DNA from 3 places in the Pseudoalteromonas sp. 19-MNA-CIBAN-0066 genome. Region 2 is predicted to be linked to each of the others. Evidence: predicted binding sites of a transcription regulator. Region 2 holds the regulator's gene; each other region holds the start of a gene.
The links. The regulator MetJ, encoded in region 2, represses methionine synthesis genes. The targets are predictions, from matches to a motif close to TAGACGTCTAGACGTCTA.
Positions count from the first base shown of each region.

Region 1 (2,280 bases), on a different contig from region 2:
CGTATTGTTCGCATCAAGCATGCGCCATTTAGTGGCCTCTGGCACTGAGATCCCCAACCATTGCATAAACTCTAAGGTTTTTTCGCCGCCGCACGGAGTAAAAGTTAAAATAAGGCGCTTAGGCTCAAGCCCTTGTGCTTTACAACTACGTGCATAGCTAGTTATTAACTCTATTGTTGCTTGTGCGTCGTAAACCGCTTGCGAAATAAAGAACTTACAGCCTTGAGCGGTTTTTTCTATTAGGCGCTCGTGTTCATTACGTTTATTAGAATGACGCTCTGCAATAGTAACGCCGCCTAAAAAGAAGTCATCAGATTGCTCTGCCAGCGTTTTATACGCATCTGGTAGGCTTAGTTTTATATCGCCTATCGATGATGGGCTACCTACTAAAACAATATTTTTTAAATCGTAGTCGTTTTTAGTTTCACTTAGCCAATCTTTAAACTCGTTCGCACTGCGTTGCGCCACACTTTTATAGGTAATTACATCTAGGTGCGATAAGCCACGTAATAGGTTGCTGTATTCACGTGGATCGACAGTTTGCCTAAATGGAAACGGACGCGCTTGATTAGTACGGCTGCTTTCGTCTTGAATGTCGTAAATTATTACGCCGTCGTATTCAATTTCGTGTAGGCGACCCAATAGCTTTTCTGCAATGGTTTTTAGTTGCGCTTTATCGGTACCAATTTTTGGCGGCGTAGTACCAATAAGGTATACGCCTTGATTGCTATCTTCTATTTTCTCTTGAAGTGATAAAGCCATAATCCTCATTCCAGCTTAGTTTGTTACGATGGAATTAATATAGCAGCCATTTAGATGGCTAGATAGCTTTATTTAATGAAAGTTTTTCAATCGTAGTGAGGTTTATTCATACAAGCTCGTTACCAATTAGTAAATTTGATACAGTTGTTTACATAATAACAACGCTTTAGGCTCTTATTATTGGCGGCTTTGCGGCATAATCAGATGGTACTTTTTATTAAACTAGCTCAACGTTTAGCGATTAAAATTGATTGCTATAAAAGGAAAAACAATGAAATTTAAATTTTTAGCAACCAGTTTAGCGGTATCGCTGGCACTGTCGGGTTGCGCTATTGAACAAAATCAAACGAGCCAAGCAGTAACACAACAACAAACAAACACTACGGGCGAGGGCGTTTTTTCACAAGACTACTTACTAGAAGAGCTTGAAAATGGCTTGCGCGTTATGGTGGTTAAAACCGATTACCCTGATGTAGTCTCGTTGCAAATTCCTGTATCGGTAGGATCACGTAATGAAACGCAAGCGGGCAAAACGGGCTTTGCGCATTTTTTTGAACACATGATGTTTAAAGGCTCTGAAAAATTTCCTGAGGCTGTGTATTCAAGTATTTTAAAAAATTCTGGCGTTGATAACCGCGCTTACACCACCAACGATTACACTAACTATCATTTAAACTTTTCAAAGCAGCATCTTGATAAAGTACTTGAACTTGAAGCTGATATTTTTCAAAACTTAACCTATACCGAAGAGCAATTTAGAACCGAAGCGCAAACGGTAAAAGGCGAGTACTTAAAAAATAATGCCAGCCCAGTGCGTAAATTACTTAGCGCAGTACGCGAAGAGGCCTTTGAGCAACACACTTATAAACACACCACTATGGGCTTTTTTAAAGACATAGAAGCCATGCCTGATCAAATGGCTTATGGTAAAGAATTTTTTGCCAAATTTTATAAGCCCGAATATGTATCACTCGTAATTGTGGGTGATGTAGACCCAAAAGCCACTATGGCTATGGTTAAAAAACACTGGGGTGCGTGGAAAAAGGGTGACTATGTTGCCGACATTAAAGCAGAGCCAACACAGCAAGCGCCAAAATATAGTCATCAACAAAACCCAGGCTTACCAGGGCATTGGTTATTAGTATCGTATAAAGGCACTGCGTGGGAGCCGGCTAAAAAAGACAGAGCTGCGCTTGATTTACTCTCGCAGCTTTATTTTTCAAACAACTCAGATTTATACCAAGAGCTAGTGGTAGATAAACAAATTGCCAGCCAAATGTTTAGCTATAACCCAGAAACCAAAGATCCGGGTTTACTGCATGTATTTGTAAAAGTAGAAAAAGCAGACGATTTAGCCAAAGTACGCGATGCAATCAATCGTACCTACGCTCAAGCGCGTACTGAGTTAGTAGATAGCCAAAAACTCAGCGACTTAAAATCTAACCTTAAATACAGCTTTATAAATGGTTTAGATTCGTCGCAAGCAATTGCTGCAACCCTTGCAAGCTATATGCATTT
Region 1 is NZ_JBEONZ010000001.1:80,171-82,450, forward strand. It holds gene AAEZ18_RS00390 (methylenetetrahydrofolate reductase) at 1-762, opposite strand, end outside; gene AAEZ18_RS00395 (M16 family metallopeptidase) at 1,034-2,280, shown strand, end outside.
Region 1: AAEZ18_RS00390 (methylenetetrahydrofolate reductase) is a predicted target of MetJ. The motif match lies at 806-823, and genes of this name have one in related genera.

Region 2 (2,280 bases):
GCTGCGTCATTCACATCGCCTTTAATGTCAAAACTAACCATGCCACCAAAACCAAGTTGCTGTGCTTTAGCCAATTCATGTTGTGGATGCGACTCTAGCCCCGGGTAATATACTTGGCTAACAAATTTTGAGCTTTCAAGGTACTTAGCAATAGCTAAGGCATTTTCTTGATGCTGTCGTAAGCGTACATTTAAAGTACGCAAGCCACGCAAAGTTAAGTAACTATCAAACGGTGCCCCCGTTATACCAATATTATTTGCCCACCAAGCCAGTTCTTCACCTAGTTCGTCAGTTGCAGCAATAACCGCACCGCCAACCACGTCTGAGTGGCCATTTATGTACTTAGTGGTTGAGTGCACCACAATATCAACGCCAAATTTAATCGGGTTTTGTAATGCAGGCGATAAAAAAGTGTTATCTGCGGCTACCAAAGCACCGCATTGTTTCGCAATATCGGTTACTGCTTTAATATCAGTTAAACGTAAAATAGGGTTACTAGGGGTTTCTATCCAAATTAACTTAGGTTTGATTACTAAAATTTGCTGCAAACTTTCTGGTTTAGTTAAATCTAACACTTCGAGTTTTAATAGGCCGCGCTTTTGTAATGAGGTAAATAAGCGATAGCTGCCGCCATAACAATCATGGGGGATCACTAACGTATCGTCACTATTAAGCAGCTGAGTGGCTAAATGTACGGCAGCCATTCCTGTTGCAGTAATAATGCCGCGAGCACCACCTTCGAGTTCGCTGAGTGCTTGGGCTAAAGTATCACGATTTGGATTACCACTGCGGCCATAGTCATATTGACGTTTTGTATCAAAGTCGGCAAACGAATAAGTGGTTGATAAATACAGCGGAGGCACAACCGCGCCATGGTGCTTATCAGCATCGACACCACTGCGAACTGCAATTGTCGCTTTATTTTTTTCACTCATATTTATTACCTGCTTTATTTAGATGTTTAGACGTCTAAAACAGTAATTCATTCAACTTAAGAAGTCAAAACATTTAAACACCTAGCCATCTGTGCAACAAGTATTTGACTAATTTGTTTAAATCGATAGAATTTCACGCATATTCGCGCTATTTTTTAGTAGGGTGAGCAATTAATAATCTGAGGCAACGATACATCTTATGGCAAAATGGAATGGCGAGTATATTCACCCATACGCAGAACACGGGAAAAAATCAGAGCAAGTTAAAAAGATCACCGTTTCGATCCCGCTAAATGTATTAAAAGTACTAACCGATGAACGCACCCGTAGGCAAATTAATAACTTACGCCATGCAACTAATAGCGAGCTATTATGTGAAGCATTTTTGCATGCGTTTACTGGGCAACCGTTACCTAACGATGATGATTTACGTAAAGATAACGCCGAAAAAGTGCCTGAAGAAGTGAAAAAAATAATGCAAGAAATGGGCTTAGAAGTTCCTGTTTTAAACGAAGACTAAACAGCGGCTTTTAAACAAAAAAACCTCAGCCATGCTGAGGTTTTTTTATGGCTATAAATTACACTGAAGTAACTTAATACCGAGCAACATAATGCTGCTTATTCCATATAGTTTGCTGGCAGCTCTATTTGCGCTACGCCTGAAGCAATGGCTGCTAATGCAACTGCTTTAGCAATACGCGGCAATAAACGCGGGTCCATAGGCTTAGGAATAATATACTCTGCACCAAACGCTAGCTTATCTACACCGGCAGCTTTTAGTACTTCTGGTGGAACCGGCTCTTTGGCAATACTACGAATAGCTTCAACTGCTGCAATTTTCATTTCATCGTTAATTTCACTGGCACGCACATCAAGTGCACCACGGAAAATAAACGGAAAACACAACACGTTATTAACTTGGTTAGGGTAATCTGAGCGCCCTGTTGCCATAATTAAATCGCTACGTGCGCCGTGTGCCAATGCCGGATCAATCTCAGGGTCTGGGTTCGAACAAGCAAATACGACTGGCTTTGCCGCCATTAATTTTAAATCATCGGCCGATAATAAGTTAGGGCCCGACACACCAACAAATACGTCAGCATCTTCAATTACATCTTGTAATGTACGCTTATCGGTATTGTTAGCAAATAACTGTTTGTACTCGTTTAAATCATCACGGCGAGTGTGAATAACACCTTTACGATCAAGCATATAAATATGTTCACGCAGTGCACCACACTTAATTAATAACTCCATACAAGCAATCGCTGCAGCGCCGGCACCTAAACATACAATAACTGCATCTTCAATATCTTTGCCTTGCACTTCCAGCGCATTTATCATG
Region 2 is NZ_JBEONZ010000004.1:153,502-155,781, forward strand. It holds gene metB (cystathionine gamma-synthase) at 1-935, opposite strand, end outside; gene metJ (met regulon transcriptional regulator MetJ) at 1,135-1,455, shown strand; gene AAEZ18_RS04405 (malic enzyme-like NAD(P)-binding protein) at 1,554-2,280, opposite strand, start outside.

Region 3 (2,280 bases), on a different contig from region 2:
GCTTTGCCACGTTTTTGAAGGTTGTTTAGTTGCATCGTCATCTGGAAAGTAATTTTCGGGCTTGGGCGCATTGTCGCTTTTTTCGCAATCGCGTTGGTATTCAGCTTTTAACGAGTCGGCGTCATACTCTGGGTGGCCGGTAATAAACACTTGGCTGCCCGACTTATTTTTAACTAAGTAAGCACCTACTTTCTCAGAACCCGCTAGCACGACTAGTTCATTGCAAGCATTTATTTTATTTACATCTACATGGCCATAACGCGAATGCGGCACTAAAAAGGTGTCGTCAAAGCCGCGCGTTAACGCCCCATGTTCAAAGTAACATTGGTGCGTAAATACGCCGCACAGTTTATCGGTTTTTAAATCGCGCTTTATTTTATAATGATGATAAAGCGCTGCATGCGCTGCCCAACACGAAAAAAGTGTAGACGTAACATGCTGCTCAGCCCAATCTAAAATTGCGGTAAACTCATCCCAATAAGCTACATCCTGGTACTCTAAATGCGCTAGCGGCGCGCCGGTAACTATTAATGCATCGTAGTTATTGTTTTTTACTTCTGAAAAATAACGATAAAAGGTGTCTAGGTGCTGCTCTGAATTACTGCTACTGCGATGAGTGTCTAGACGCAGTAGTTCTACATTTACTTGCAAGGGCGAATTGGCAAGCAAACGAATAAACTGTACTTCGGTTTCAACTTTATTAGGCATTAAGTTAAGAATAGCCAAACGCATGGGGCGAATTTCTTGCGTTTTTGCACGAGTTTGTGGCATTACAAATACGTTTTCTTGGCGCAGGCGAGCAATAGCTGGTAGTTCGTCTTTTACTGTAATTGGCATCCTTTTACTCCTATTCATCAAAACCGAAAACTTATTATGAACAGATAAGAAAAAATATCAACCAATAGATGTATAGATGTCTAAATATCCAAATGAATTTTTTTCATCCTATTTTATAATCGTTTTTGTGCACTTTATAGTTTGTTTGTCGGTTTAAAATTGGCCATTCGTTGACTGCCTCACCCGTCAACCACTACAATAGAGCATTGTAATTTTTATTATTATTTGAAGGTTTTTTCCATGGTTTTACCTGATAAATTTATATTCTCGATGAGTCGAGTTTCTAAGGTTGTGCCACCTAAGCGCACTATCTTAAAAGACATCTCGTTACACTTTTTCCCGGGCGCTAAAATTGGTGTGCTTGGTTTAAACGGCTCTGGTAAATCAACATTGCTACGTATTATGGCCGGTGTTGACCAAGACTTTGAAGGTGATGCCTTTCCACAACCAGGCACTAAAATTGGTTACTTACCGCAAGAACCTGTTTTAGACGAAAGCAAAACCGTACGCGAAATCGTTGAGCAAGCTGTTGGCGAAGTTAAATACGCGCTTAAACGCCTTGACGAAGTGTATAACGAATACGCCATGGAAGACGCTGACTTTGACGCACTTGCAAAAGAGCAAGGCGAGCTTGAAGCGGTTATTCAAGCGCACGATGGTCATAACATAGACAACGTTTTAGAGCGCGCTGCCGATGCACTACGTTTACCTGAGTGGGATGCTAAAATTGAGCACCTTTCGGGTGGTGAACGCCGCCGTGTTGCTATATGCCGACTGTTACTTGAAAAACCAGACATGCTTATTCTCGATGAGCCAACTAACCACTTAGACGCTGAGTCGGTTGCCTGGTTAGAGCGCTTCTTACACGATTACGAAGGCACAGTTGTGGCGGTAACGCATGACCGTTACTTCCTAGATAATGTAGCAGGTTGGATTTTAGAGCTTGACCGTGGTGAAGGTATTCCATGGGAAGGTAACTACTCTTCGTGGTTAGAGCAAAAAGATGCGCGCCTACAACAAGAGCAAAAATCTGAAAAAGCACGTCAAAAGTCAATTGCGCAAGAGCTTGAATGGGTTCGTTCAAACCCTAAAGGCCGCCAAGCTAAGTCAAAAGCACGTATGGCGCAGTTTACCGAAATGCAGCAGTCTGATTATCAAAAACGTAACGAAACCAACGAAATGTTTATTCCGCCTGGCCCACGTTTAGGGGATCAAGTGCTTGAAATAACTAACTTACGTAAAAGCTTTGGCGACCGTGTATTAATCGACGATTTAAGCTTTAGCATGCCAAAAGGTGCCATTGTGGGCATTATTGGTGCTAACGGCGCGGGTAAATCAACACTGTTTAAAATGATCAGCGGCGAGCAACAGCAAGACAGCGGCAACATCACCATAGGTGAAAGCGTACACATTGCAACGGTTGATCAGTTCCGTGACGGTATG
Region 3 is NZ_JBEONZ010000010.1:114,383-116,662, reverse strand. It holds gene metA (homoserine O-acetyltransferase MetA) at 1-837, opposite strand, end outside; gene ettA (energy-dependent translational throttle protein EttA) at 1,078-2,280, shown strand, end outside.
Region 3: metA (homoserine O-acetyltransferase MetA) is a predicted target of MetJ. The motif match lies at 903-920, and genes of this name have one in related genera.